DNA from 4 places in the Paenibacillus kribbensis genome. Region 3 is predicted to be linked to each of the others. Evidence: a T-box and tRNA genes for the amino acid it is inferred to sense, from the RefSeq annotation. Region 3 holds a T-box; the other regions hold tRNA genes.
The links. A T-box is a leader RNA that pairs with one kind of tRNA and senses whether it is charged. The one in region 3 lies ahead of leuS (leucine--tRNA ligase), so its partner is inferred to be a tRNA-Leu.
Positions count from the first base shown of each region.

Region 1 (7,745 bases), 1.1 Mb from region 3:
CATGCGCATGCCCCCGCAATTTTCTGTAGTGAGTGGGTGTAGTATGTACACAGTATGCTCTCTCTATCTAGGTTATAACGATAAGGCTCGCGTTGCAAGCTGCGCGACAAAAGAACCGCTAAAATCAGTAAAATACAGTACAATTCGCCAGCTTCATATACAAAAGAACGCCTTTTCCAGCGGAAAGAGGCGCTCGATATCGTTTTTGCCATTTCAAACTTCTTTTATGGAGAAGACGGGCCCCCAAACAAATCGGAAACTTTATACCAAATCCAATCCAAGGTTTGATCAATACTTTTGACCTGTCCTGCAATATGAGCTGTGGACGCTTGATAGTAGGAACCGTCAATCACAGTTACATTTCCTTCCACATCGCCGTATACCCGAGCCTTGCCATTTTGTACTGTCAAATCTCCGGCAATGGATTTCCCCTCAGGCACAATCACTGTATCGCCTTGAATAACGACTTGATCCAGATTGTTGCCTTTGACTACCAATTGATTATCCGTGCTTGAAAAGCTGGCCATACTTGAACATACAACAATAAGAAAGAAGGCAGCAGCTGTTACGGCGGGATGCCTTTTCACCCAAGACAGCATAGGAGCCACGGTCTGTCTTTTATGTGGCGGCAAAGCATTCATAATGCGAAATGTCAGCTCATCCGATACACACGGCACTTGATAATGGCGTGTACCATAAAGCATCGCATCCGTCCGCTCAAGCTCTTTAAAACGCATGCGACATTCCGGGCAGTCTAACAAGTGTTGCTCCAACTCATGTTTATCCCGCTCAGACAGGTCGCCATCCAGATAGTCATGCATAAAAGAGATGGCTAGTTTGCAATCCATATGAGCCAATCCTTTCTAGTATTCTTCCGTGTTTCTCAACATAACATGCTCCTTCTTAGAGCTTTACTCTTCTTACATACGTTATAGCGAGTATTATGTTTCATAAAAAACATCTATACAGATACTTCCCAAGTACTTAAGCATATGATTTACAGCTTGTGCTCCAATTTTTTTCGTAGAAAATCCCGGCCTCTATGAACCCTCGTTTTAATTGTAGTCACGGGAATATTAAGCACATCACTAATTTCCTGCAAGGAAAGCTCCTGCAAGTACCGCAACACCATAATCGTCCTGTATTTGTCTGGAAGACTGTCAATGGCATCATGAATCAAGGCCTGTGTCTCGGACAACAACGTACGCCCCTCAGGGGTAAGCTCTTCGCTAGCGAGCATAGCATACCCATCGACACCTTCCTGATCAGTCATTTCAGCATCAAGTGAGTATGTAGGTTTTCTCCTTCGCAGACGATCAATACATAGATTTGTAGCAATCCTGTAAATCCAGGTCGAGAACTTCTGTCCATGGTCATACTTCTCCAAATTGCGATACACACGCAAAAAAGTTTCCTGCACCAGATCCTCCGCCTCATGGCGATTACCAAGCATCCGGTAGGAAAGATGAAAAATTCGATCTTTATATAACTCGACTAGCTCCGCAAAAGCCCGCTGATCACCTTTCTGTACCAGCCTAACCAAGCGGCTTTCCATATTATCCACTCTATACTCCCCCAGACTTGCTGATGGGTTACCTATTGCATATTTATGATTATTCATCGTAGTTTAATTTTATCCGAAAATCAACTATAGTATTGACACCATCTGAACACTCTTCTGTCATATTTTATTCACACAGCACAATCGGGCACTCTATAAGCGCCCGATCATCTGTATTCATACAGCCAAGCTGTATCAGCCTGTGTTCCTTAATCCCGCGGCAATTCCGTTAATGGTCAATAATACCTCACGCAACAGCTCAGCATCATCTCCATTTTGATCACGCAGCTCCCGTAGCTCGCTAAGCAACTGAACCTGCAGATAACTTAACGGATCGACATAAGGATTACGTAACCTGATTGATTCCTGAATCACCGGCACGTCGTCCAAAATCTCGGATTGTCCGGTTATTTTCAAAATCAGCTCGGATGTAAGCTTGAACTCCTCTGAAATCTGTCCGAAAATACGCTCTCTTGCCTCTTCATTATCGGACATTCCCGCATATTCCTCGGCAATCAGCAAATCCGCTTTGGCAATCGCCATTTGCAGCGTATCAATAAGGGACCGGAAGAAAGCCGAGTCCCTAAACATCGTTTGCAGTACCTTGAGATTATCCTCATTGTTCTGATAAAAGCTTTGCAGACCTGTTCCAGCCGCATACCATGCAGGTAACAAGTAGCGACTTTGTGTCCATGCAAAAACCCATGGAATGGCGCGCAAGTCCTCAAAACGCTCGCTGTTCTTACGCTTCGACGGACGTGATCCAATATTCAGCTCGCCCACCTCAGGCAACGGCGTCGATTCTTTGAAGAAAGCGAAGAAATCCGGATCTCGGAAAATCAAATCCTGATACTTCTTCAGGGATACCTCGGAAATACGGGCAATGATCTCCTCCCAGCTTTCCTCAAACACTTCCTTCTGCCCGGAGCGATGATACGCAGCAGCCGTAATCAAGGCTGAGGTCGCCTGCTCAAGACTCCGATAAGCAATGCCTTTGAGCGAGTATCGGGATGAGAGCACTTCACCCTGCTCCGTAATCTTGATCCCGCCTCCAATCGTATGAGGAGGCTGAGCCAGGATGCTGCGGTTAAGCGGCATTCCTCCGCGGCCCAGTGCTCCACCACGACCGTGAAAGAACTTCACTTTTACGCCAAACTCATTAACCACTTCTGTAATGCTGTTCATCGCGACCCGAAGCTCCCAGTTGGCCGTAACCACCCCGCCATCCTTGTTACTGTCCGAGTAGCCCAGCATGATTTCCTGAAGCTGATCCATTGCGGCTACAGATTGTCGATATACAGGCAAGTTCAACAATCTTCTCATAATACTTGGTGCAGCATGCAGATCGTCTATCGTTTCAAACAAAGGAACGGATTGCAGTGTACATATGACAGTACCATCCTTTTCGATGCGGAACAGTCCCACTTCTTTGGCTAGCACCATAACCTCCAGCAAGTCACTGGCTCCCTGAGTCATACTGATGAGGTAGCTTGTAATGGACTGCTTGCCAAATTCCTTCTGAGCCATATATATCGTGCGATATACGTCAAGACATTCCTGCGTGTTATCGCTATATTTTAAATACGGCGAAGTAATTGGACGGGGTTCGTTCAACAGCTTTTCCAGCAGATCTATCTTTTCTTCCTCCGGCAACTTACCGTAATCTGACACGATATTCATTTTGGAAAGAATCTCAGTCATCGCATTTTCATGCTCCTGACTATGCTGTCGTACATCCAGTGTAGCTGTATGGAATCCGAATAGCTCTACCTGGCGAATCATCTTTTGAATATACGTATCTGCCACATAATCCGCAAAATGATGACGCAAACTGTTATCAATAACATTCAGGTCTGCAATAAGCTCTTCAGCAGTGCTATAACGTTCCCTGGTGTCCTGTTTATTTTCATCCAAAATGTTATTCACCTTGGCAATCATATATGCGAGTTTAATCCGATAAGGCTCTTTTTCGTTATGCCATACTTCCATCTTTTTGAGCGTAATATGTGAACGATCTTCTTCAATAGAAGCCAGCAGATCATCTGAAACGCGCACAATGCTAGTGCTAAAGCTCAAGTATCCCATAAGTTCTTTCAGTGTGTGCTGATATTCTCTCAGAGCCAGCTTGCGTTGCATACGTAACGTTTCCCAAGTTACATGAGATGTCACAGACGGATTGCCGTCTCGGTCCCCACCAATCCAGGAGCCAAATCTCAGGTAGGTTGGAATGTGCCATTTTTGCTCGGGATAATATTTGCTTAAACATCGTTCCAATTCTTGGTATACATCCGGCAATACATGAAACAAAGTCTCATGAAAATAATACATCCCATTTCTTACTTCATCTAATACAGTTGGCTTGCGGTCACGCAGCTCATCTGTCTGCCACAGTGTAATTACTTCATTCAGCAGATTCTCCCGCACCTGTTCCCGCTCGCGCAAGGTAAGCATCGGATTGTCCAGCAGCATGACATCCTCAGAAATCCGCTTATGAATATCCAGAATTACCCGTCGTGTTGCCTCTGTAGGATGTGCGGTCATAACCAGTTCCAGAGAGAGCTCTTTCAGCATATTACTGACGTCCTCGGCAGAGAATCCCCCTTGCTTAAGCTCCTGAACGGAACTTTCAATAGAGCCGCGTTGAACATCTTCACCAGCGGAATGCTCATAATCCCGCTTACGACGAATACGATGATTTTGCTCAGCGATATTCACCAACTGAAAATAAATCGCAAACGCGCGAATAACCTGGTGACGAATATCCGTATCCAGTCCGCTGACCATTTGTTTGAAATTCTCGTACAACTCCGGCTGATACCCGGCACGTAACGATTTACTTGTCTCACGTATTTTTTCCACGATATCCAAAAGTTCGTTGCCACCCTGATGAACCAAAACCTCACCAAGAATATTTCCTAGAAAACGAACGTCCCGCCGCAGCAGATTATTGGATTGGTTTTTGTTTGCGGTTAACGTAAGCTCGGTCATGCTTTTCCCCCCATCTGATCTGTTCCACACCATATACAGTCTTGTTGCAAAGGTACGTATACACACGAAATTTGACACTTTCTTAACATCATACAATAAAAACGTATGAAAAGCTGCAAAATTTACAGTAAAAAATCATGTATTTTAAATACTTTTTTTGAGAATATATTGGTTTTTTATGCATTAAAATGAAATTAGATGAACTTAGTTAAGAGTATCCAAAGAATTTCATGAAAATTTATACACAATTCTTATAGGCAGTGTGATTTCCAAAACAAAAATTCATGCATCATTATGTGTACATGTTTATGATTTGTTGACAATATGAAGCTAATCAAGCTTCTATCCACAAAGATATACACAAAACTTGTCACCGATCAATAATATAGATGTGTTTTTCATCCAATAATCTGCTATTACCCACATAAAAAGAAGATAATGTGTACAACTGGACAGTAACTTTTGAGTTATCACCATAAATTCATACCGTTAGCAGTCATAGGATTCCTATTTATAAGGGATTTGATCAGGAAATTAGTCTTACTACAGGAGAAAGATATATATTGGAGGACAAACTCGGGTTCTAGGCGTTACATTAACATGAGCCTATTTACAATATGCACAAGTCATCCCCAACTGTGCATGAAAGAGATACATTGGCAAAGAACTCTAAACAACAAAGTGGGTATAATGTGGACAAAATAAAAAGAAGCCTTTCGGCTTCTAGGTAATCATTAAGCGGGTGATGGGAATCGAACCCACGCTATCAGCTTGGAAGGCTGAAGTTCTACCATTGAACTACACCCGCAAAACAGTATCGGGATGACACGATTTGAACATGCGACCCCCTGGTCCCAAACCAGGTGCTCTACCAAGCTGAGCTACATCCCGATATTATAGATTTTGTAAAGATGGCGCGCCCTGAGAGATTCGAACTCCCGGCCTTTTGATTCGTAGTCAAACGCTCTATCCAGCTGAGCTAAGGGCGCAAATATGGAGCGGACGACGGGAATCGAACCCGCGACCCTCGCCTTGGCAAGGCGATGCTCTACCGCTGAGCCACGTCCGCAAAAACAATATGCGCGTGAAGGGACTCGAACCCCCACGTCAAAGACGCTAGATCCTAAGTCTAGTGCGTCTGCCAATTCCGCCACACGCGCATATAATGTAATGGTGAGCCATGAAGGACTCGAACCTTCGACACCCTGATTAAAAGTCAGGTGCTCTACCAACTGAGCTAATGGCTCTCAATGGCTGGGGATATAGGATTTGAACCTATGCATGACGGAGTCAAAGTCCGTTGCCTTACCGCTTGGCTAATCCCCAATATGCATATGATTCACAATTCCCCAACTTTTCATCCTTTTATTCGGATAAAAATGGTGGAGGCTGAGGGGATCGAACCCCCGACCCTCTGCTTGTAAGGCAGATGCTCTCCCAGCTGAGCTAAGCCTCCGTACTACTTATGACCCGTAGGGGATTCGAACCCCTGTTACCTCCGTGAAAGGGAGGTGTCTTAACCCCTTGACCAACGGGCCATCCTACAACAAGCTCTCAACCGGGATCGAACCGGTGACCTCATCCTTACCATGGATGCACTCTACCTACTGAGCTATGAGAGCAAATGGCTCCCCGAACAGGACTCGAACCTGTGACAACTCGATTAACAGTCGAGTGCTCTACCAACTGAGCTATCAGGGAATAATAATTATAAAGCTTGCTTGGCGGCGTCCTACTCTCCCAGGACCCTGCGGTCCAAGTACCATCGGCGCTGGAGGGCTTAACGGTCGTGTTCGGGATGGGTACGTGTGGAACCCCTCCGCTATCGCCACCAAACATGAATTTGCCTCGCAAATTCTTCCGTATTGAAACTCCGTTCATCACAGCCGTGTGAATGAATTTTAATGCGTTTTTCGTATGCACTTGTACATACTTTCAAGGTGTTACACCCTGAAAACTGGATCCGAAACTCCATTGCGTTTATCTTTAGGATAAGCCCTCGACCGATTAGTATTGGTCAGCTCCATGCATTACTGCACTTCCACCCCCAACCTATCTACCTCGTCGTCTTCAAGGGGTCTTACGTATTGGGAAATCTCATCTTGAGGGGGGCTTCACGCTTAGATGCTTTCAGCGCTTATCCCTTCCGTACATAGCTACCCAGCTGTGCTTCTGGCGAAACAACTGGTACACCAGCGGTACGTCCATCCCGGTCCTCTCGTACTAAGGACAGCTCCTCTCAAATTTCCTACGCCCACGACAGATAGGGACCGAACTGTCTCACGACGTTCTGAACCCAGCTCGCGTACCGCTTTAATGGGCGAACAGCCCAACCCTTGGGACCTACTTCAGCCCCAGGATGCGATGAGCCGACATCGAGGTGCCAAACCTCCCCGTCGATGTGGACTCTTGGGGGAGATAAGCCTGTTATCCCCAGGGTAGCTTTTATCCGTTGAGCGATGGCCCTTCCATGCGGTACCACCGGATCACTAAGCCCGACTTTCGTCCCTGCTCGACTTGTAGGTCTCGCAGTCAAGCTCCCTTCTGCCTTTGCACTCTTCGAATGATTTCCAACCATTCTGAGGGAACCTTGGGGCGCCTCCGTTACTCTTTAGGAGGCGACCGCCCCAGTCAAACTGCCCACCTGACACTGTCCTCGTACCGGCTTACGGTACCAAGTTAGAACCTAGATACGATCAGGGTGGTATCCCAAGGATGCCTCCCCTCAAGCTGGCGCTCAAGGCTCGACGGCTCCCACCTATCCTGTACAGATCGTACCCAAATTCAATATCAAGCTGCAGTAAAGCTCCATGGGGTCTTTCCGTCTTGTCGCGGGTAACCTGCATCTTCACAGGTATTAAAATTTCACCGGATCTCTCGTTGAGACAGCGCCCAAGTCGTTACGCCATTCGTGCGGGTCAGAATTTACCTGACAAGGAATTTCGCTACCTTAGGACCGTTATAGTTACGGCCGCCGTTTACTGGGGCTTCGGTTCATAGCTTCGCCCGAAGGCTTACCACTCCCCTTAACCTTCCAGCACCGGGCAGGCGTCAGCCCGTATACTTCGCCTTGCGGCTTCGCACAGACCTGTGTTTTTGCTAAACAGTCGCTTGGGCCTTTTCACTGCGGCCCCCTCGGGCTATTCACCCTACCGAGGCACCCCTTCTCCCGAAGTTACGGGGTCATTTTGCCGAG
Region 1 is NZ_CP020028.1:688,959-696,703, reverse strand. It holds gene cdaA (diadenylate cyclase CdaA) at 1-3, opposite strand, end outside; gene B4V02_RS03165 (zf-HC2 domain-containing protein) at 225-848, opposite strand; gene sigW (RNA polymerase sigma factor SigW) at 998-1,564, opposite strand; gene ppc (phosphoenolpyruvate carboxylase) at 1,757-4,549, opposite strand; tRNA gene B4V02_RS03150 (tRNA-Gly) at 5,287-5,357, opposite strand; tRNA gene B4V02_RS03145 (tRNA-Pro) at 5,367-5,440, opposite strand; tRNA gene B4V02_RS03140 (tRNA-Arg) at 5,462-5,538, opposite strand; tRNA gene B4V02_RS03135 (tRNA-Gly) at 5,544-5,618, opposite strand; tRNA gene B4V02_RS03130 (tRNA-Leu) at 5,629-5,709, opposite strand; tRNA gene B4V02_RS03125 (tRNA-Lys) at 5,721-5,796, opposite strand; tRNA gene B4V02_RS03120 (tRNA-Gln) at 5,801-5,875, opposite strand; tRNA gene B4V02_RS03115 (tRNA-Val) at 5,930-6,005, opposite strand; tRNA gene B4V02_RS03110 (tRNA-Glu) at 6,016-6,087, opposite strand; tRNA gene B4V02_RS03105 (tRNA-Thr) at 6,099-6,171, opposite strand; tRNA gene B4V02_RS03100 (tRNA-Asn) at 6,175-6,250, opposite strand; rRNA gene rrf (5S ribosomal RNA) at 6,269-6,385, opposite strand; rRNA gene B4V02_RS03090 (23S ribosomal RNA) at 6,537-7,745, opposite strand, start outside.
Region 1: it encodes a tRNA-Leu, which carries the amino acid that the T-box ahead of leuS (leucine--tRNA ligase) is inferred to sense. The anticodon was not compared.

Region 2 (6,750 bases), 2.4 Mb from region 3:
CGAAGCTACAATAATTAGAGCTACAGTTTTGTTAAGAAAAAGGATGTGTCTTCCATGCTACAAATAACGGATGAAATGCGAAAAGAACTGAACCAGTTAAGGGATCGCATCTATGGAGATCTCACTGCCCTTGCATTCATGTCCAAATCAGGAGGCGGTAAGTTACATTGGTATTACGTCTCTGGCAGCCGAAGCAATCGTTATCGCCTTATTTCTTTTAAAGTGGGACACGGCATTGCCGGGCTGGCAGTTCGTCTGGGACGTACCGTGACTGTGAATGCTTTGCTGCCTGGCAGCATACGTCTGCGTCAGGAATGTGCGCTGATGCTGGCTGAGCAGCTTCATTCTGCTATAGCTATTCCCTTTTCCAGCACAGGTAATTTACCGAATGGTGTGCTACTTCTTGGTAACCGCGATGTAAGGACGTTCACCGATTCCGAAGTAGCCGAGGCAACTCGAGTCGCTCAGCGGCTTGGTGAGCTATGTACTCACCCCCCTACTTCATAAGCTTCTTCATACTTTTATAGATAACAACAGATATTTGCTAAATATGGACATACCCAGCTGACTATATTGATTGAAATCCCTAAAATTTGCTATGATTATGACAAAACGCACGGTTTTTTTACCGTTCGAGGGGATGACAAATTGATTCGTATACTTGTAGTGGATGATCATGTTGTCGTACGTTCCGGCCTCATGGCCCTATTGGACGGCAAAAACGGCATTAAGGTGGTAGGAGATGCTGCAGACGGTGATGAGGCGATCCGCAAGGCGGTGGAGCTGCAACCCAATGTAGTGCTCATGGATTTTAGCATGCCACCTGGCAAAGACGGTCTAACAGCAACCACTGAATTAAAAAAAAAGTTGCCTGATACTGAAGTTCTTATCCTAACGATGCATGACGATGAGGAATACCTATTCCGGGCCATTCAGGCCGGGGCATCCGGATACATTTTAAAAAGTGCACCTCACGAGGAATTACTCGCAGCCATTCAGTCTGTGGCCGAAGGCAGCGCCTATTTGTACCCAAATGCGACCAAACGACTGATGAGTGAATATCTGGACAAGATCAAACAGGAAGGCATTGCCGGACCCTATGAGTCCCTTTCCGAGCGTGAAAAGGAAATTCTGTCATGGATAGCGAAAGGATATGCCAATAAGGAAATTGCCGAGCATCTGGTAATTAGCGTCAAAACCGTAGAGTCCCACAAAAGTAACCTTATGGAAAAGCTTAACCTGAAAACACGGCCTGAGTTGGTCAAATTTGCACTTAAAAAGGGGCTGCTGCACTATGAATGAATCTTCTAATCCTTTGCCGCAGCACGCTTTTGGTGAGTCGGCTGATAAGTTACTAAATGATTTGGAAGCTTATATCCCGGAGTCCCCTTTTCTCCATGAACTGCGTAACTCACTTCACCAGCTATCCAACCTGAAACTTGCATTAGATACTTCCTCCATCGTTGCTTTGACCGATCATCGTGGCATTATTCAGTACGTGAACGACAAGTTCTGTGAGATTTCGCAGTACAGTCGTGAAGAACTGATCGGTCGGGATCATCGGCTCATTAATTCAGGCTACCATACTTCCGCGTTCATGAAAAACCTGTGGACCACCATACGCTCAGGCCAGGTATGGCAAGGAGAAATACGCAATCGGGCTAAGGATAACAGCTATTACTGGGTGAATACCACAATCGTTCCGTTCATGGACGAGGAAGGCAAACCCTATCAGCACTTAGCAATCCGTAATGAGGTCACCAAGCTGAAAAAGGTCGAGGCTGAGCTTCAGACGATGATGACGCAAGTAATGCAAATTCAGGAGGAAGAACGCAAGCGTTTTTCAAGAGAATTGCATGATGGGATCGGACAAAGCTTGTTTTCTCTAATTATTCAACTAGATAGCCAACTTGCTGAACAGCCTAGTCCTGTTCTGGAAAATCTGCGTTCACAAGTGACCGACATCATTAAAGACGTCCGCGGACTAGCATGGGAACTACGTCCCTCAGTTCTGGATGATTTAGGTGTCGTACCAGCCATACGAACCTATATTGAAAACTTTTGCTCGCATTACGGTATTGAGGTCCATTTTCAGTGTAACCTACGTAAACGCCTTGATATCCGTAAGGAAATAGCTATTTATCGGATTGTACAGGAAGCATTAACGAATGTAGCCAAGTATGCAGACGTAGCAGAAGCACATGTCGACGTAGAAGATCAGGGAGAAATCATACAAGTGAGCATTTGGGATGAGGGGATCGGATTCTCTGAAGAATCCCAAGGAGAGGGCGTTGGACTGTTTAGCATGGAAGAACGGGCTAGAGGAGTAGGAGGATATATGAGCATGACCTCCGCACCAGAGCAAGGAACCTCCATCCAGCTCACCATTCCCGTGTAAAATCGGCCGTTGGATCGTAATCGGTGTATATCCGCAAACTTATTTGTGGGGTATGCACCAGATAGCGCAAATCCTCAATATTCATCATATCGTTATTTAGAAAATATAATAAAAAAAGAGAGAGCACTGTCTCCAGACAGGCTCTCTTTATTTATAAGGTGTCACCACTGAGGCAACAAGAATCCGCTATAGCAAAAAGCGGGTGATGGGAATCGAACCCACGCTACCAGCTTGGAAGGCTGGAGTTCTACCATTGAACTACACCCGCAAATCAGTATCGGGATGACACGATTTGAACATGCGACCCCCTGGTCCCAAACCAGGTGCTCTACCAAGCTGAGCTACATCCCGACATTATACATTTTTTTAGAAATGGCGCGCCCTGAGAGATTCGAACTCCCGGCCTTTTGATTCGTAGTCAAACGCTCTATCCAGCTGAGCTAAGGGCGCATATTGTAATCCATAATGAGCGTTAAGGCGCCACCCAGATTTGAACTGGGGAATGAAGCTTTTGCAGAGCTTTGCCTTACCACTTGGCTATGGCGCCGTATGGATAATGGAGCGGACGACGGGAATCGAACCCGCGACCCTCGCCTTGGCAAGGCGATGCTCTACCGCTGAGCCACGTCCGCAAAATATGGTGCGGTCGAGAGGACTCGAACCTCCACGGGGGGTTAGCCCACACGGACCTGAACCGTGCGCGTCTGCCAATTCCGCCACGACCGCAAAATAATTATAAATGGTGAGCCATGAAGGACTCGAACCTTCGACACCCTGATTAAAAGTCAGGTGCTCTACCAACTGAGCTAATGGCTCTTAATGGCTGGGGATATAGGATTTGAACCTATGCATGACGGAGTCAAAGTCCGTTGCCTTACCGCTTGGCTAATCCCCATTAATAAGAATAAAGGGCGGCCGATGGGGCTTGAACCCACGAATGCCGGAGTCACAGTCCGGTGCGTTAACCACTTCGCCACGACCGCCATATGATTAAGAAAAGACTGGTGGAGGATGATGGATTCGAACCACCGAACCCGTAAGGGAGCAGATTTACAGTCTGATGCGTTTGGCCACTTCGCTAATCCTCCAAAATGGTGCCGGCGAGAGGACTTGAACCCCCAACCTACTGATTACAAGTCAGTTGCTCTACCAATTGAGCTACACCGGCACATTACTCATTCCCACTTGAAAGGTGGCTCGGGACGGAATCGAACCGCCGACACGAGGATTTTCAGTCCTCTGCTCTACCGACTGAGCTACCGAGCCATATTATGTTGTACTACTAAATTATACATATTAGAATGGCGGAACTGACGGGATTCGAACCCGCGATCTCCTGCGTGACAGGCAGGCATGTTAGGCCTCTACACCACAGTTCCAGAGGCATTTCCATCAGGAAATTAATTGCGGGGGCAGGATTTGAACCTACGACCTTCGGGTTATGAGCCCGACGAGCTACCGAACTGCTCCACCCCGCGATAGTAAAAGGGATTTCTTTAAAAATTATTAATGGTGGAGGCTGAGGGGATCGAACCCCCGACCCTCTGCTTGTAAGGCAGATGCTCTCCCAGCTGAGCTAAGCCTCCATATTATGACCCGTAGGGGATTCGAACCCCTGTTACCTCCGTGAAAGGGAGGTGTCTTAACCCCTTGACCAACGGGCCTTACAAAATAAATTCTGAATTTTTAAAGGTGTGGCGGAGAGAGAGGGATTCGAACCCTCGCACCACTTTCGCAGTCTAACCCCTTAGCAGAGGGTCCCCTTATAGCCACTTGGGTATCTCTCCGAGTAGCGGCAGAGGGGATCGAACCCCCGACCTCACGGGTATGAACCGTACGCTCTAGCCAGCTGAGCTACGCCGCCACCTTATATATATAAGTCAAAAATATTCAAAATATGGCTCCCCGAACAGGACTCGAACCTGTGACAACTCGATTAACAGTCGAGTGCTCTACCAACTGAGCTATCAGGGAATATTGGTGGAGCCAAGCGGGATCGAACCGCTGACCTCCTGCGTGCAAGGCAGGCGCTCTCCCAGCTGAGCTATGGCCCCAATCATGTTGTATTAATTAAGAAATGGTGGGCCTTAGTGGACTCGAACCACCGACCTCACCCTTATCAGGGGTGCGCTCTAACCAGCTGAGCTAAAGGCCCTAATATTTACAGCTTTATTATCCTCTAAAGGATATCGCTTGGCGGCGTCCTACTCTCCCAGGACCCTGCGGTCCAAGTACCATCGGCGCTGGAGGGCTTAACGGTCGTGTTCGGGATGGGTACGTGTGGAACCCCTCCGCTATCGCCACCAAACATGAATTTGCCTCGCAAATTCTTCCGTATTGAAACTTGATTCATCACATATCGTGTGAATGAATTTCAATGCGCTTTTCGTATGCACTTGTACATACCTTCAAGGTGTTACACCCTGAAAACTGGATCCGAAACTCCATTGCGTCCTATCTTTAGGATAAGCCCTCGACCGATTAGTATTGGTCAGCTCCATGCATTACTGCACTTCCACCCCCAACCTATCTACCTCGTCGTCTTCAAGGGGTCTTACGTATTGGGAAATCTCATCTTGAGGGGGGCTTCACGCTTAGATGCTTTCAGCGCTTATCCCTTCCGTACATAGCTACCCAGCTGTGCTTCTGGCGAAACAACTGGTACACCAGCGGTACGTCCATCCCGGTCCTCTCGTACTAAGGACAGCTCCTCTCAAATTTCCTACGCCCACGACAGATAGGGACCGAACTGTCTCACGACGTTCTGAACCCAGCTCGCGTACCGCTTTAATGGGCGAACAGCCCAACCCTTGGGACCTACTTCAGCCCCAGGATGCGATGAGCCGACATCGAGGTGCCAAACCTCCCCGTCGATGTGGACTCTTGGGGGAGATAAGCCTGTTATCCCCAGGGTAGCTTTTATCCGTTGAGCGATGGCCCTTCCATGCGGTACCACCGGATCACTAAGCCCGACTTTCGTCCCTGCTCGACTTGTAGGTCTCGCAGTCAAGCTCCCTTCTGCCTTTGCACTCTTCGAATGATTTCCAACCATTCTGAGGGAACCTTGGGGCGCCTCCGTTACTCTTTAGGAGGCGACCGCCCCAGTCAAACTGCCCACCTGACACTGTCCTCGTACCGGCTTACGGTACCAAGTTAGAACCTAGATACGATCAGGGTGGTATCCCAAGGATGCCTCCCCTCAAGCTGGCGCTCAAGGCTCAACGGCTCCCACCTATCCTGTACAGATCGTACCCAAATTCAATATCAAGCTGCAGTAAAGCTCCATGGGGTCTTTCCGTCTTGTCGCGGGTAACCTGCATCTTCACAGGTATTAAAATTTCACCGGATCTCTCGTTGAGACAGCGCCCAAGTCGTTACGCCATTCGTGCGGGTCAGAATTTACCTGACAAGGAATTTCGCTACCTTAGGACCGTTATAGTTACGGCCGCCGTTTACTGGGGCTTCGGTTCATAGCTTCGCCCGAAGGCTTACCACTCCCCTTAACCTTCCAGCACCGGGCAGGCGTCAGCCCGTATACTTCGCCTTGCGGCTTCGCACAGACCTGTGTTTTTGCTAAACAGTCGCTTGGGCCTTTTCACTGCGGCCCCCTCGGGCTATTCACCCTACCGAGGCACCCCTTCTCCCGAAGTTACGGGGTCATTTTGCCGAGTTCCTTAACGAGAGTTCTTCCGCGCGCCTTAGAATTCTCTTCTCGCCTACCTGTGTCGGTTTACGGTACGGGCACCTTCTCCTGGCTAGAGGCTTTTCTTGGCAGTCTGAGATCATGACCTTCGCTACTGCAATTTTCGCTCCCCATCACAGCCCAGCCTTATCGATGTGCGGATTTGCCTACACACCAGCCTCACTGCTTGGACGGACATCCATCAGTCCGCGTCACTACCCTACTGCGTCACCCCATCGCTCATAACGGATTACGGTGGTACAGGAATTTCGACCTGTTGTCCTTCGACTACGCCTATCGGCCTCGCCTTAGGTCCCGACTTCCCCTGAGCGGACGAACCTTCCTCAGGAACCCTTAGGCTTTCGGCGGATCTGATTCTCACAGATCTTTTCGTTACTCATACCGGCATTCTCACTTGAATGCAGTCCAGCGCTCCTTCCGGTACACCTTCAACCCGCATTCAACGCTCCCCTACCCCTGATGCAAAGCATCAAGCCATAGCTTCGGTGGTGTGTTTAGCCCCGTTACATTTTCGGCGCAGAGTCACTCGACCAGTGAGCTATTACGCACTCTTTCAATGGTGGCTGCTTCTAAGCCAACATCCTGGTTGTCTGTGCAACTCCACATCCTTTCCCACTTAACACACACTTGGGGACCTTAGCTGATGGTC
Region 2 is NZ_CP020028.1:5,195,661-5,202,410, forward strand. It holds gene B4V02_RS23125 (GAF domain-containing protein) at 55-507, shown strand; gene B4V02_RS23130 (response regulator) at 649-1,302, shown strand; gene B4V02_RS23135 (PAS domain-containing sensor histidine kinase) at 1,295-2,398, shown strand; tRNA gene B4V02_RS23140 (tRNA-Gly) at 2,596-2,666, opposite strand; tRNA gene B4V02_RS23145 (tRNA-Pro) at 2,676-2,749, opposite strand; tRNA gene B4V02_RS23150 (tRNA-Arg) at 2,772-2,848, opposite strand; tRNA gene B4V02_RS23155 (tRNA-Cys) at 2,874-2,945, opposite strand; tRNA gene B4V02_RS23160 (tRNA-Gly) at 2,956-3,030, opposite strand; tRNA gene B4V02_RS23165 (tRNA-Leu) at 3,037-3,124, opposite strand; tRNA gene B4V02_RS23170 (tRNA-Lys) at 3,139-3,214, opposite strand; tRNA gene B4V02_RS23175 (tRNA-Gln) at 3,219-3,293, opposite strand; tRNA gene B4V02_RS23180 (tRNA-His) at 3,309-3,381, opposite strand; tRNA gene B4V02_RS23185 (tRNA-Tyr) at 3,401-3,486, opposite strand; tRNA gene B4V02_RS23190 (tRNA-Thr) at 3,491-3,566, opposite strand; tRNA gene B4V02_RS23195 (tRNA-Phe) at 3,592-3,664, opposite strand; tRNA gene B4V02_RS23200 (tRNA-Asp) at 3,701-3,777, opposite strand; tRNA gene B4V02_RS23205 (tRNA-Met) at 3,803-3,876, opposite strand; tRNA gene B4V02_RS23210 (tRNA-Val) at 3,909-3,984, opposite strand; tRNA gene B4V02_RS23215 (tRNA-Glu) at 3,991-4,062, opposite strand; tRNA gene B4V02_RS23220 (tRNA-Ser) at 4,094-4,185, opposite strand; tRNA gene B4V02_RS23225 (tRNA-Met) at 4,189-4,262, opposite strand; tRNA gene B4V02_RS23230 (tRNA-Asn) at 4,297-4,372, opposite strand; tRNA gene B4V02_RS23235 (tRNA-Ala) at 4,377-4,452, opposite strand; tRNA gene B4V02_RS23240 (tRNA-Ile) at 4,477-4,553, opposite strand; rRNA gene rrf (5S ribosomal RNA) at 4,590-4,706, opposite strand; rRNA gene B4V02_RS23250 (23S ribosomal RNA) at 4,860-6,750, opposite strand, start outside.
Region 2: it encodes a tRNA-Leu, which carries the amino acid that the T-box ahead of leuS (leucine--tRNA ligase) is inferred to sense. The anticodon was not compared.

Region 3 (7,745 bases):
TACATTAGCAGCAGCCCCTTGCACTGGACTATGCTTCACATTGCCAACAGCTTCGGCATCTGTGCTGCGTTCCTTTTTGTCTGAATCCTCTTTTACAGCATGCTTTTCTTGGGCATGATCGCCGTCGCTTTGCGACTCACTTGGCTCTGACTCCACCGCTAATACCTGCTCCACCTTGCGGTTAAGCAAAGTCCACTCTTCTTGCGGCTCAGGGCGCTGCCCTCCGGCAAACAGAATAAGCCCACTCCCGATTAGTGCAAGCGTTATCGCTGTTCCTGTCCATACGCGTTTCATGTTCGTATCGTCCCCTACTCCACATGGATTTTGGGAGGATGTAAACAACCTCCATACGGTTTCGCTGTGAGCCATTTTTCCAAAGAGAGGTACAACCCCGGGAACGATCTTATATATTCAGACATAAAATTCGTCATGTCGGTCAAGACCGGGTGCATACACTAAGAAGAATGACAGCGTCTATACCGCAAAGTATGAAAGGAGGACGTTGAACAATGAAAGTTGGATTTATCGGGACTGGCAGCATGGGAAGTCTGCTGATTGAGTCTTTTATTCAATCCAATGCACTTAAGCCACAGCAAATATCAGCAAGCAATCGAACGCATTCCAAGGTAGCCGAGCTGGCCCGTCGTTATCCAGGTTTGCATGCAGCCCAAAGCAACCGTGAAACGGCAGCGGAAAGCGATATTTTGTTTATCTGCGTGAAGCCGCTGGAATCAAAAGCCGTAACGGATGAAATACGCAACGTCATTACAGAAGAGCAAATCGTCGTATCTATCACAAGTCCGGTGCAGGTACGTATTTTGGAGCATGCACTGAAAGCCAAAGTGTCCAAAATTATTCCGAGCATCACCCACCAGGTGGGAAGCGGAGCCTCACTATGCATCCATGGCAGCCGGATTACAGAGGAGGACCGCTCCCTTCTGGAAGAGCTTATGTCTCACATTAGCAGGCCGATTCGAGTCAAAGAATCTTATACGCGGATCACGTCGGATTTCTCCAGTTGCGGACCTGCTTTCCTGGCCTTTTTTATGGACCAGTGGATTCAAGCAGCCGTTCAAGCCACAGGTATAGACCGTACGGAGCTAGGTGCCCTGACTGGTGAAATGATGATCGGCACAGGAAAGCTGCTCACGGAAGGCGGGATGACACCAGCCGAGTTGCAGGCCAGGGTAGCGGTTCCCGGAGGTATTACCGCCGAAGCCCTTGCACTGCTGGACAGCAGCCTGCATAGTGTCTTTCCTAAACTGATACGGGCTACACACAACAAGTATGAGGAGGACATGCAAAAGGTAAATGTCTCCTTCGGCTCAAAGCCGATTAACCGGCAACAATATTAACCAGCTTACCTGGAACAGCAATTACCTTACGAACCGTTTTGCCGGCCAGCATCTGCTGAACGTTGTCCAGCGACAAAGCAAATGTTTCCATCTTTTTGGCATCAAGATCCTTGGCAATCTTTGCACGCTGCACGATTTTACCATTCACCTGCACGACAATTTCCACTTCGGCATCCACCGTCCATGCTTCATCATAAGCAGGCCAAGCCGCGTAGGTAATGCTGTCGTTGTGCCCCAGCAGCTGCCACAATTCCTCGGCCAGATGCGGTGCAAGCGGCGACAGCATTTGCACGAAGTTTTCCATCGCTGCACGCGGCAAAAGGTCTGCTTTGTATGCATCGTTGGTGAAAATCATCAACTGGCTAATTGCCGTATTGAAGCGCAGGGCATCCAGATCTTCAGTTACTTTTTTCAGCGTTTTATGCCAGGTCCGCTTGAACTCATCGCTTCCGCCGTCATTTGTAATTTTATCATTCAGGCTACCATCTTCGGAAACAAACAGGCGCCATACGCGGGACAGAAAACGATGCGCTCCCTCAACTCCATTCTCGTTCCATGGCTTGGTCGCTTCGAGCGGCCCCATAAACATCTCATAAATACGCAGCGTATCGGCGCCAAACGTATTCACAATATCGTCAGGATTAATGACATTACCACGCGATTTACTCATTTTTTCATTGTTATTGCCCAAAATCATGCCCTGGTTGACCAGTTTGTAGAAAGGCTCTTTCGTTTCCACTACGCCGAGATCATACAGTACCTTGTGCCAGAAACGAGCATACAGCAAGTGAAGAACCGCATGTTCCGCTCCGCCAATGTACAAATCAACAGGCATCCATTCGCGCTGCTTCTCCTTGGATACAAGCTCTTTATCATTTTTGGGATCAATAAAGCGCAGGTAGTACCAGCAGCTTCCTGCCCATTGCGGCATCGTGTTGGTCTCGCGACGCGCTTTCATGCCTGTCTCAGGATCAATGGTTTCTACCCATTCTTTTGCATTGGCCAATGGGGATTCACCCGTGCCTGAAGGCTTGATGTTGTCCATCTCCGGCAGCATGAGCGGCAGCTGATCCTCAGGAACCGTTTTGATCGTGCCATCTTCCAGATGAATTACCGGAATAGGCTCACCCCAATAGCGTTGGCGGCTAAACAGCCAGTCACGCAGACGGTAGGTTACTTTGCCCTGTCCTTTACCCTCGGCTTCCAGCCATTCGATCATCTTCGGAATCGCTTCCTCGTTGGTAAGTCCATTCAGCGGGCCTGAATTGACGTGCGGACCATCCTCGGTGTATGGCTCATTAGCCACGTCTCCACCTTGGACAACCTCAGTGATTTTCAATCCGAATTTCTTGGCAAATTCCCAGTCACGTGTATCGTGACCCGGTACAGCCATAATTGCGCCTGTTCCGTAGCCTGCCAGCACATAGTCGGCAATCCAGATGGGCAGCTTTTCACCGTTCACCGGGTTCACCGCATAAGCACCTGTGAACACGCCTGTTTTATCCTTAGCCAGATCCGTACGCTCCAGATCGCTTTTACGAGCAGCTTGCTCACGGTATTGATGTACAGCATCCTTTTGTTCAGGTGTAGTGATGATTTCCACCAGTTCCTGCTCTGGAGCCAGCACACAGTAGCTCGCACCAAACAGCGTATCCGGACGGGTTGTAAATACCGTCAGCTGCTTGTCATGGCCTTCAATTGGAAAAATAACCTCAGCCCCGGTAGATTTGCCAATCCAGTTCCGTTGCATATCCTTAATGCTCTCGGACCAATCCAGCTCCTCCAGATCATCCAGCAGACGATCCGCGTATTCCGTAATTTTCAGCATCCATTGACGCATTGGTTTACGGATGACCGGATGACCGCCACGCTCACTCTTACCATCAATAACTTCTTCATTCGCCAGCACGGTTCCCAGCGCAGGACACCAGTTCACGGGTACTTCAGCTACATAAGCAAGACCGCGCTTGTACAATTGGATGAAGATCCATTGTGTCCATTTATAGTAATCAGGATCAGTCGTACTGATTTCACGATCCCAGTCGTACGAAAAACCGAGCGATTTGATCTGACGGCGGAAGTTATTTACGTTTTTCACCGTAATTTCACGCGGATGCTCACCTGTATCGAGCGCATGCTGCTCGGCAGGCAGACCGAAAGCGTCCCAACCCATCGGATGCAGTACGTTGTAGCCGCGCATTCTTTTATAACGCGAAACAATATCCGTTGCCGTGTAGCCCTCCGGATGGCCTACGTGCAGACCAGCTCCAGACGGGTAAGGGAACATATCCAAAGCATAAAACTTCGGTTTGCCCGGCTCTTCTCCGGTACGAAACGTCTTGTTCTCATCCCAATATTTCTGCCATTTTGGTTCAATACTTTGCGGTTGATAGCCGTGCTTCGGCTGTGTGTCTGTCATTCTCATTTCCTCCTCAAACGGTATGCAACAAAAAAACCTCTGCATCCCGTAGCGTATTCAGCGCTAGGGACGAGAGGTTATATTCCCGTGGTACCACCCTAGTTAGCAGAAAGCGTTCTTCGCGTTCTACTCCCTTTGCACCTGATAACGGAGGTGATCCGATGCGGTTTAGTAACAGAATATAAACACCTGTATAGGGCGTTCCTGCGTTGGGCGCATATCTCCGAGGCGAGTTCACTTTGCGCTGTCAACCGACTTGCACCACCCGCCGGCTCTCTACATGTCCACACAAAACTACTATTCCTCATCAGCGATTGTTTAACCGTTAATAATGGCACTATTATATTGAAAACTGCGAAAAAAGTCAAATAAGGACTACACGCCCTTCATGTCATTATGAAAGCGCCCTTCTTTTTCCCATATTCGAATAATAAAGCCTCACTATTTTACAGCAACATAAAACAATCTCGCCGCGTCATCCTCTGCTTCTACCCATTCAAAATCCGCATACACCTTCACATCACGAAAACCCGCTTTGGACAATTCTGCCTTCATCCAGTCCGGGTCATAGGCACGCTGCACATGAATTTCCTCGAACCGCTGATACAGATCGCGTCCTTCATTTTCTGCTCTCGCAAAAATACTAAGATGATGCTCAATTTCACAGCGTGGCGTATCCAGCGCACAGGTCCAGATATACGAGATGGAGCGTTCGTCCAATACAAAAGGCTGCTCTTCATCATAACGTACAAACGTCTGGGGATGATGTACATCAAACAAAAAGGTTCCGCCGGGCTTAAGACCTGCATACGTTCTGTGAAACGTAGCCGTTATATCTTCTTCCTCCAGCAAATAGTTCAGACAATCGCAAAAAGAAATCACTGAATCGACTGGCTCGGGTAAACTCCATTCCCGCATATCCTGCTGCAGCCAGCGGACGCTTCCCTCACGAAACAGCCGCTGTCCTTGCGGAGTCGTTTCCATTTTGCGGCGGGCTACCGCCAGCATATCAGAAGATAGGTCAATGCCGGTCACCTCGAAGCCCGAGTTAACCAGGGGGATCGTAATGGAGCCCGTTCCGCAGCCCAGCTCGGCCACCGTATGCGGCATACCGTACTGTTCCCAAGCCTGCCGTGCAAAGCGCAACCAGTCTGGGTACGGCATATCCTGCATCAGCTCATCATATACATAGGCAAACTTCCGGTAAGAAGCCATTTTTTATTCCTCATTCCCGTCCTTCGGTTTAGGCATTTTTTCCACCAGGTAGGTCCAGTTTTCCTTTTGTATAACCAGTCCTTCCTTCATCAGCTTGCCCATCGCACGCTTGAAGGCAGATTTACTGATGCCAAACCGTTGCTTGATAATGTCGGCCGGGGTTGCGTCAGAATAAGGCATACCTCCGCCTGGACGCTCTTTCAGAAAAGCGATCAGCCGATCTGCATCCTCATTACGGCCCACTTCCTTACGCGGCGACATCGCCAGATTGACACGACCGTCTTCACGAACAAGCGCGACCCGTACCTTAACCTCTTCGCCCAACCGAAGCATCCGGTTACGTTCCGAGGAATGAATCATACCAATGGCCCCAAAACCAAGCACCCCGCCGTCCACCAGGACAAATGTACCCATCTGAAGCGGCTTGTACACGGTCGCCTGCACCCACGTATTTTTCCACGAATCAGGGGCATGGAAGCACAGCGGAGCCAACTCCTGCTCTCCTGCCAGCTTAGCCCGCAGTCTGCCCTGCTTGTCATGCTCCATGATCGCATACACGTGGTCGCCCACCCGAGGGTGCAAGTCCCGGTTCTCCGGCAGCTCGCGAATCGGCAACAAAAGCTGGCGACCCAGTCCCATCTCCAGGAAGCATCCCAAGCGCGGGTGCACATCAGCCACTTCAAGCTTTGCCATTTCGCCCAGCGACAAGAACGGCTTTTTCATGGTTGCGGCCAAACGGTCCTCTGTATCGTAAAAAATAAATACCTCCAACCGTTCGCCTACCTCGATCTCGCGTGTAAGCTCCGTATAATGTAGCAGCACATCCTGCTCACCAACGGTGAGAAAGTAGCCAAAAGGGGACACTTCACGGTCCACCATAATGGTGACATAAGTACCAGCAATCAGACTCATACCTTCTCCACAACCTTAGCATCCGACCAGAGTCGTTCAATGTTATAATATTCACGCTCGTCGCGATGGAAGACATGCACTACAACATCTCCCAAATCCATCAGAACCCAGCGTGCGGAATCCATACCTTCGATACCCTTGATTGTTACACCTTCATCATGAGCACGTTTGCGAATTTCGGTTACAATCGCCTGTACCTGTGTATCCGAATTACCGTGGCAGATTACAAAATAATCCGCGACAAGTGATACTCCACGCAAATCCAGTGCAACAATGTTCATTGCCTTTTTATCATTAGCGGCATCAACCGCAGTTTGCATCAATTGCTCATTCGTAAGGGTCATTCATGAACCTCCGTTTTTCTCTGTTTTAGTTGTTGAATCAAGTCATTGCGCGACAAGACCGTCAAAGGAAAAATAACCTTTTGCTTCTCCAGCAACAATGAAATCGTAGAGTCAAATCCAGCGACAAGCCCTTGCTCCAAACTTTTTTTGGCCTGTTTTCGGATATGGTCGACCCCCGGAAAATCACGGCCCGGCTCAATGTAATCAGCAAGACACACGACTTTATCCAGCAGGCTCATGCCTACACGCCCTGACGTATGCCAGCGAATCGCATTTCGTATTTCCGGATCATCTACCCCGTAATCTCTTGCTGCAACACAGTATCCCACCTCAGAATGCCAGAGCTGTTTGTCATGCTTCAAAAGCTCCTGATCACATTCGGGATGACTGCGAATTACTTCTTCCATCTGCTGAACAGGCCAATATTTCGCTACATCATGCAGAATAGCCGCCAGTTCGGCCTTCTCCGGGTCCGCGCCATAACGCTTGGCTAGCTCCACGGAGGTATGCATAACACCCAGCGTGTGCTTCCAGCGTTTTTCAGGCATCTGACCGGATACGGCCTCCATCAATTGCTCACGGCTGTACTTCATACAAACCGCCCCTTGTAATATAGTCATGCACACGGTCAGGCACAAGATAACGAATGGTGCGCCCTTCCGCAGCACGTTCCCGAATATCCGTGGATGAAATGTCCACCACTGGCATGTCCGCCAGCAATATCCTGTTCTCTAAATAATGCGGCAATTCATGTAATGCAAGCTGGAAACCGGGGCGTCTGACACCGATAAAGCAAATCCGCTGCGCCAGCTCCTCAATTCCCTGCCAATGAGGCAAGTAGTTGACCATATCCGCGCCAATAATAAAATAAAAATCCTCCGCAGGGTGCAGCTTCTGAAGCTCCTTGATCGTGTCAATGGTATATGATACCCCACCGCGAAGCACTTCAATATCCAGCACTTCAAAAGCGGGATGACCCGCCACCGCTTCTCTCGTCATCTCCAGACGCTCCGTACCGCTTGCCCCCGCCTGATGCTTGTGCGGAGGGATATGAGAAGGCATAAACCATACTTGATCCAGCCCATAGGCATCCCTTGCCGCCTCTCCAGCCAGCAGATGCCCAATATGAATCGGGTCAAATGTACCGCCCATAATACCGATTTTCATAGTATTCTCCCCGCGTGTTTATCCTCTTGGCAACTCAATTTGCTTGTGATCACGGGATTCCTTGTACAAAATAATGGTGCTCCCGATGATCTGCACAAGCTCGGAACCTGTTTCCGCAGCCAGCTCTTCCGCAATTTCATGCTTGTCGTCCAGACAGTTGTTCAAAATTTGCACCTTCATCAGCTCACGCTTTTCAATCGCATCGTTGATGTGACGCATAAGATGCTCATTCGTACCGTTTTTCCCTACTTGAAAAACCGGGTCCAAATGATGCGCCATGGAACGCAAATATCTTTTTTGTTTACCTGTTAACATGTATAATTAACCCCTTCA
Region 3 is NZ_CP020028.1:1,837,423-1,845,167, reverse strand. It holds gene B4V02_RS08220 (ComEA family DNA-binding protein) at 1-294, opposite strand, end outside; gene comER (late competence protein ComER) at 510-1,355, shown strand; gene leuS (leucine--tRNA ligase) at 1,336-3,774, opposite strand; T-box leader at 3,837-4,094, opposite strand; gene B4V02_RS08205 (class I SAM-dependent DNA methyltransferase) at 4,216-4,989, opposite strand; gene B4V02_RS08200 (CvfB family protein) at 4,993-5,901, opposite strand; gene rsfS (ribosome silencing factor) at 5,898-6,245, opposite strand; gene yqeK (bis(5'-nucleosyl)-tetraphosphatase (symmetrical) YqeK) at 6,242-6,838, opposite strand; gene nadD (nicotinate-nucleotide adenylyltransferase) at 6,822-7,412, opposite strand; gene yhbY (ribosome assembly RNA-binding protein YhbY) at 7,431-7,727, opposite strand.

Region 4 (7,745 bases), 510 kb from region 3:
CCGCGACAAGACGGAAAGACCCCATGGAGCTTTACTGCAGCTTGATATTGAATTTGGGTACGATCTGTACAGGATAGGTGGGAGCCGTCGAGCCTTGAGCGCCAGCTTGAGGGGAGGCATCCTTGGGATACCACCCTGATCGTATCTAGGTTCTAACTTGGTACCGTAAGCCGGTACGAGGACAGTGTCAGGTGGGCAGTTTGACTGGGGCGGTCGCCTCCTAAAGAGTAACGGAGGCGCCCCAAGGTTCCCTCAGAATGGTTGGAAATCATTCGAAGAGTGCAAAGGCAGAAGGGAGCTTGACTGCGAGACCTACAAGTCGAGCAGGGACGAAAGTCGGGCTTAGTGATCCGGTGGTACCGCATGGAAGGGCCATCGCTCAACGGATAAAAGCTACCCTGGGGATAACAGGCTTATCTCCCCCAAGAGTCCACATCGACGGGGAGGTTTGGCACCTCGATGTCGGCTCATCGCATCCTGGGGCTGAAGTAGGTCCCAAGGGTTGGGCTGTTCGCCCATTAAAGCGGTACGCGAGCTGGGTTCAGAACGTCGTGAGACAGTTCGGTCCCTATCTGTCGTGGGCGTAGGAAATTTGAGAGGAGCTGTCCTTAGTACGAGAGGACCGGGATGGACGTACCGCTGGTGTACCAGTTGTTTCGCCAGAAGCACAGCTGGGTAGCTATGTACGGAAGGGATAAGCGCTGAAAGCATCTAAGCGTGAAGCCCCCCTCAAGATGAGATTTCCCAATTAGTAAGACCCCTTGAAGACGACGAGGTAGATAGGTTGGGGGTGGAAGTGCAGCAATGCATGGAGCTGACCAATACTAATCGGTCGAGGGCTTATCCTAAAGATAGGACGCAATGGAGTTTCGGATCCAGTTTTCAGGGTGTAAGTTTGATATAGCGTAAGCTCAAGTGGCTTAGGCTGGACAAGCGAACACACAGCATTTGGCGATGCTGCTTCCTGAAAAAGAATTTGCGAGGCAAATTCATGTTTGGTGGCGATAGCGGAGGGGTTCCACACGTACCCATCCCGAACACGACCGTTAAGCCCTCCAGCGCCGATGGTACTTGGACCGCAGGGTCCTGGGAGAGTAGGACGCCGCCAAGCAAGCTTTATGATTATTATTCCCTGATAGCTCAGTTGGTAGAGCACTCGACTGTTAATCGAGTTGTCACAGGTTCGAGTCCTGTTCGGGGAGCCATATGGAGAGGTGTCCGAGTTGGCCGAAGGAGCACGATTGGAAATCGTGTAGGCGCCAAAAGCGTCTCGAGGGTTCGAATCCCTCTCTCTCCGCCAGAATTATTTTGTTGCATGGCCCGTTGGTCAAGGGGTTAAGACACCTCCCTTTCACGGAGGTAACAGGGGTTCGAATCCCCTACGGGTCATAAGTAGTACGGAGGCTTAGCTCAGCTGGGAGAGCATCTGCCTTACAAGCAGAGGGTCGGGGGTTCGATCCCCTCAGCCTCCACCATAAATAATTAAAAAGAATTCCCTTCTACTTTCGCGGGGTGGAGCAGTTCGGTAGCTCGTCGGGCTCATAACCCGAAGGCCGCAGGTTCAAATCCTGCCCCCGCAACCAATTAACTTTATTATGGAACTGTGGTGTAGAGGCCTAACATGCCTGCCTGTCACGCAGGAGATCGCGGGTTCGAATCCCGTCAGTTCCGCCATTTTTATAAAGTTGCATGACCCTGTTGGGAGCCATTAGCTCAGTTGGTAGAGCACCTGACTTTTAATCAGGGTGTCGAAGGTTCGAGTCCTTCATGGCTCACCATTTTTTGAAATTATATGTTATAATATAATTGTATTGCGGACGTGGCTCAGCGGTAGAGCATCGCCTTGCCAAGGCGAGGGTCGCGGGTTCGATTCCCGTCGTCCGCTCCATATTTGCGCCCTTAGCTCAGCTGGATAGAGCGTTTGACTACGAATCAAAAGGCCGGGAGTTCGAATCTCTCAGGGCGCGCCATTAACTTCATAAGCCGGTGTGGCGGAATTGGCAGACGCGCGCGACTCAAAATCGTGAGGGAAACCGTGGAGGTTCGAGTCCTCTCACCGGCATGTATTTCGGGATGTAGCTCAGCTTGGTAGAGCACCTGGTTTGGGACCAGGGGGTCGCATGTTCAAATCGTGTCATCCCGATTCAAAGGGAAAGTCGCTGGAAGCAGCGGCTTTTTTTATTGTCTTTATTATCTTTTTGTATAATTCAGTAATCTCCAGGTCACACTAACACAAAAAGTGGGACGGAAGGGATTACTGTGAAGCGATTAAGCTGGAAAAAACAAATGAAACGGCGCTGGAAACAGGGAAGAAGAACAGTATGGGCCTGCACCATTTTTGGAGTAGCTTGTTTGCTGGCTGGGTTGGGTATTCTGTTTTCAAGACATATGCAGGCTATGCTGTCACAGCCACTCGCTACTGCCGTTATGGCAGAGGTTGATATGGAGGAATCCTCACACACAACACCGGCTGAAGATCACTCCTCACAGATGCAGGTTTTGCAAAGCATACGTGCTTCCGGTATAAGCAGGAAAACTCACCTGTTAACTACCTATGTATGTGGTACGGAAACACTTTCCTTGGGAACGCTAAGCTCGCAGCAGCTGGAAAATTTACTGAAACAGCATCCCGACTGGAAGGGACGGCTTAATACTAAGGGAGAGGTATGGTTCGAGCGAAGGGTGGAAGACCTGTCAGAATCGTGTAAAGAGCACGGCTACATGGGCTTGAGCGCTGACGGACAACTCACTTTGTTTGAAGGGCCACCTAAAAAGGAGAAGGTGATACGGACTTTTTTCCAACTGGATGTAGACTCCATGGAAACGGCTTTGCCGGAAGGGGTGTATGAACAGCTGCAACAGGGAATCCGTGTACAGGATATAAACGAGTACAACAGTGTAATCTCTACTTTTAGTGACTTTGCGGTGGAACGAACACAGAGGGTATTAAAACAGCAATATTGATTAGAAGCAAGAGACGTCAGGCTTTTACCGATCAGGTGATGCTTGTGGCGTCTCTTTTTATGTTTTCACTGAGAGTTAAATTTTTTCCTCTATTAGATGCAAAGTTTTGTTATAATGAAATGAACGACACATATGTTCGCTTTGTATGGAATTTAGCCATAAATGTATTCAGGATAGAGTTGGCTGATGTTAGTTAACGCCATGGTTTAGCGATAAGGGAGAGATTTTTTTGCGTTTTCTAGGAATTGATCCGGGTATTGCTATTGTGGGCTTCGGATTTGTGGACAAGATTGGCAGTAAGGTGGTTCCTGTGCAGTACGGCTGCATTCAGACAGAAGCCCATACACCGGAAGAAGATAGGCTGCTTCATGTGTATGAAGGCATGCTGCAATTGATTGATAAATATAAGCCTGATGCGGTAGCGCTGGAGAAGCTTTTTTTTAATCGCAACGTTACGACTGCTATGTCTGTAAGTCAGGCGCGTGGTGTGCTGGTGCTGGCTGCAAGGCAACGTAATCTCCCTATTGGGGAATACACGCCGATGCAGATAAAGCAGGCTATTGTAGGGTATGGCAAGGCGGAGAAGAAGCAGGTGCAGGAGATGGTTAGAATGTTTCTAAAGCTCCAGGCTGTGCCTAAACCGGATGATGTAGCGGATGCTTTGGCGGTGGCTATTTGTCATGCGCATTCCTATGGACTAAATTCAAAATTAAATGAGGTATTGCGAAAATGATAGATTTCTTGCGTGGTTCTGTGGCTCACTTGGAAAATGAATATGTCGTTTTGGATGTGCAGGGGGTGGGATATCGGGTGTTCTGTCCGAATCCTTACGCCTTCGCCAAAACGGAAGGACCGGTGGTTATTTACATTCACCATCATGTGAGGGAAGATGCTATTTTACTGTTTGGGTTTGCAACCCGTGAGGAACAGCAATTATTTCGTAAACTGATTGATGTATCTGGTATTGGACCACGTGTGGCACTTGGGATTTTGGGAGGCGGTACGCCTGCTCATGTGGTGACGGCGATTTATCAGGAAAATATCACATTTCTCACCAAGTTGCCGGGAATCGGTAAAAAGACGGCGCAGCGCATGATTCTGGATTTGAAAGACAAGCTGGACGGTATTGGTTCGCTGGGGATGGTGACCGGACTGTTTGCAGAGCCTGTCGTGGAAGAGGGCGAGGGTTCGTATTGGGGCGAGGCACGTGAGGCGCTCAAGGCACTCGGTTACACAGATGCAGAGTTGGATAAGGTATGGAGCAGAATGAAGAAGGATGCGAAACCTGATGAATCTGCCGATATTTTGATGAAACGGGCTTTGCAACTGTTGTTTGCCGGATAGGACGCTGGTGTCCGTTGACAGAAGTCTGGTGAAAGAGGAGCGATGGAAAATGGATGATCGGATTATTTCCGCCAATTTGATGATGGAAGACCAGACGGCGGAGCTAAGCCTTCGCCCCCGTTATCTTAATGAATATATCGGGCAAAATCAGGTTAAGGAAAATTTGAAAGTTTACATTGAAGCGGCCAAAATGCGTAAAGAAGCGCTGGATCATGTACTGTTGTACGGTCCTCCCGGATTGGGTAAAACGACTCTCGCCAACATTATTGCGAATGAACTAGGGGTTAATTTGCGTACCACCTCAGGGCCTGCGATTGAAAGACCTGGAGACCTGGCAGCGCTGCTGACCAATCTTCAAGAAGGCGATGTTTTATTCATTGATGAAATTCATCGCCTCCATCGTACGGTGGAAGAAGTCATGTACCCGGCGATGGAGGATTTTGCGCTGGACATTATGATTGGTAAAGGCCCGAGTGCGCGTTCAGTTCGCCTGGATTTGCCGCCCTTTACCCTTATAGGGGCTACTACACGCGCTGGGCTGCTTTCTGCGCCGTTGCGCGACCGGTTTGGTGTTATCAGTCGATTGGAGTTCTATACGACGGACGAGCTGGCCTACATCGTATCCAGAAACGCGGATATTATGGAAGTTGAGATCGTTGGGGATGCAGCCGAAGAAATTGCATTGCGTTCACGGGGGACACCACGGATTGCGAATCGACTGTTAAAAAGGGTGCGTGATTTTGCCCAAGTTGCCGGAGACGGTATGATCCATTCAGAATTGGCCGCAGAGGCGCTGAAAAGACTTCAAATTGATCCGCTCGGACTGGATGAAATTGATCATAAAATGCTTAAGGCCATGATTCATTCATTTCGGGGTGGACCTGTGGGATTGGATACCATTGCTGCAACCATCGGTGAAGAGAGCCAGACGATTGAGGACGTGTATGAGCCTTATTTGCTGCAAATTGGACTTTTACAAAGAACACCTCGGGGACGTACGGTGACTCCAGCGGCATATGCTCACCTTGGAATCCCTATGCCAACGGATCCACGGTGACTAGAAATGGTGGGCTTTTGGCTTTTATTGCAAGAGCACAGCCCAAAGTACGGTTTTAAAGAGAAAGTAATTGAGATTAATTTACAGCGTAGCTACGCAATTATGGTAAGTGCGAAAGGGGAAGTACGATATAGTAAGTACGATATTGGTGGAATAGGATCGTTAGGGGAAAAGACCATTTGAGCAAGAATTGAGCGTGTTCAAATTTCGGTTTATTCCGCCGATGTATTTAAAGGGACAGGCGATGGTCGAGATCCCGCCAAATCATGCTTTATGCATGCTAGGATAGCCAGAATGGGGGGATTCAGAAATGAATGGAAAAGCATTGAACCGAAAAACAATTTTCAGTACATGGACGGGTCGGGCCAAACGAGCAGCAGCGATTATGGTATTAGCTACAGTTTGCATTCCCTGGTCTTCGTGTGTTCAGGCTGCTGCCGCCCAAGAAGATATTCGTGTAGTGATCTTTGCGGATCTAGGCAGTAAATATAAAGCAATAGTTCCCGCGGTAACCTTGAAATCATCAGAAGGTCTGAGTGTCGGACAGAACAGTGGAGGCAGTTATCAGGCTTGGATGGGACTACCGGACAGCACCGCTCGTTTTAGTGTAGACAGCTATCGGGTGAAGGTACTTGAAGGAAATGAAGCAGCAGCAATTAAAGCGGCTCAAATCCTGCAAAAGACGAATGATAAACCTACGGTTTTTATCGGTTCTAAAAACGGTAGCTCTGTCTATCAGGTGTACGCGGGAATTTATGCAAGTGAACAGTCCGCACAGGCTGCTGTACAGCGGATTTCTTCGGCAACCGGAACGCAGGCTGAAGTTAAGGGCAATAAGCACTGGTCTACAGGAAACTATGGAACCGAGCAGGAGGCAAATCTCGTTCGAGCGACAATTGCTGCGGCAGGCTTTGATGCTTTTACTGTGATTCAATCAAGAGGTCAGTATGCTGTGTGGGTTGGAGAAGAGAGTAACGACAGCAAGCTATCGACTTTAAAGACAGAGCTGGAGAGCAAGCAGCCCAAACTTACGTTATCTAAAGTTAGTGCTACTCAAACCGGACTCATGATAAGACAAGAAGCAGGAGTAACGACAGGCTCGCAAGCGATGTCACATTATATGCTGAGTGGCTCTAATAACAGCAAGGTCATTGTCAACGGCGGTAATAATGGGATTCAAGTGGTTGAAAGATCACAGCGTACATATCGCGGCGACATGGAGATTAGCATGACCTCAGGACAACTGGCGCTTGTTAATGACGTACCGCTCGAGCAGTATTTATATTCCGTGGTAGGAGCGGAGGTCTACTCCTCATGGCCTGCTGAAGCCCTCAAGGCTCAAGCGGTAGCGGCCCGCAGCTATGCCCTTGCCCAAGGCAATCGGTTTCAGATCGGGAACGTGGTGGATGGCACATTAAGTCAGGCTTACAATGGTAAAGGTTCGGAACATGCGAATGTCAATGAGGCTGTAGATGCCACGGCTGGTGAAGTGATTAAAAGCGGCGGCAAAGTGGTCGAAGCTGTATTTTCATCTAATGCGGGCGGTGTAACAGCAGATGCTTCCGAGGTATGGAACAGTGGTGGTGAAGCATTCGCCAGCGTAGACAGTTCGGGAGATACAACAGCGCAAAAAGGAGCACAGGAGTGGTATCATGTCCTTCTCTCCAGTGGCCAAACAGGTTATATACGTGAGGATAATGCCAAGGAGCTGGAGGGAGTCACAGAAGCAGGGTTAGACAAAATTACCGTTACTGCTGAAAATACCAATGTGCGCCCTATCCCCCAAATTCAGTCGGCAGTTGCACCAGTAGCCAAGGCGCAACCGGGTGAAGAGATGATTGTTTTGGAGAAGGTGCCTCAATCCGGAGACTATGCATGGGTGCGTGGACCTTTTACATCAGCGCAAATTGCTAAATCACTACAAGGGAAAGTAACGGGTACAGTACCAGCCTCAATTAATCATCTGGATGTTACCAAACGCGGTCCGTCAGGGCGTGTGCTGGAGGTTGAAGCCAACGGGTCACCTTTGGCGGTAAAATACCCCGATATGTATCGTTCAGCGATGGGGGGATTGCCTAGCACTCTGTTTGATATTGCGAGTACCGGCAGTTATACTGTATTAGGCGCAGATGGGGCTACTTCTCATATAAGTGGCACGCAAGGAACTCAAATTCTGTCAGCATCCGGGAGCAGCACTTCAAGCGGTAACGGGGTGATCGTCATGAATGAAGACCGTCATGCACGAGTCATTGACAAAACACAAAGCTTTATTTTTACAGGTAAAGGAAATGGCCATGGGTTGGGCTTGTCGCAATGGGGAGCCAACGGTTTGGCCGAGCAGGGGTATGATTACAAGAAAATTTTGCAACACTATTACAAA
Region 4 is NZ_CP020028.1:1,327,637-1,335,381, forward strand. It holds rRNA gene B4V02_RS06090 (23S ribosomal RNA) at 1-848, shown strand, start outside; rRNA gene rrf (5S ribosomal RNA) at 995-1,111, shown strand; tRNA gene B4V02_RS06100 (tRNA-Asn) at 1,130-1,205, shown strand; tRNA gene B4V02_RS06105 (tRNA-Ser) at 1,209-1,300, shown strand; tRNA gene B4V02_RS06110 (tRNA-Glu) at 1,318-1,389, shown strand; tRNA gene B4V02_RS06115 (tRNA-Val) at 1,400-1,475, shown strand; tRNA gene B4V02_RS06120 (tRNA-Met) at 1,507-1,583, shown strand; tRNA gene B4V02_RS06125 (tRNA-Asp) at 1,598-1,674, shown strand; tRNA gene B4V02_RS06130 (tRNA-Lys) at 1,703-1,778, shown strand; tRNA gene B4V02_RS06135 (tRNA-Gly) at 1,814-1,888, shown strand; tRNA gene B4V02_RS06140 (tRNA-Arg) at 1,894-1,970, shown strand; tRNA gene B4V02_RS06145 (tRNA-Leu) at 1,983-2,062, shown strand; tRNA gene B4V02_RS06150 (tRNA-Pro) at 2,070-2,143, shown strand; gene B4V02_RS06155 (BofC C-terminal domain-containing protein) at 2,260-2,964, shown strand; gene ruvC (crossover junction endodeoxyribonuclease RuvC) at 3,194-3,697, shown strand; gene ruvA (Holliday junction branch migration protein RuvA) at 3,694-4,308, shown strand; gene ruvB (Holliday junction branch migration DNA helicase RuvB) at 4,358-5,365, shown strand; gene B4V02_RS06175 (SpoIID/LytB domain-containing protein) at 5,676-7,745, shown strand, end outside.
Region 4: it encodes a tRNA-Leu, which carries the amino acid that the T-box ahead of leuS (leucine--tRNA ligase) is inferred to sense. The anticodon was not compared.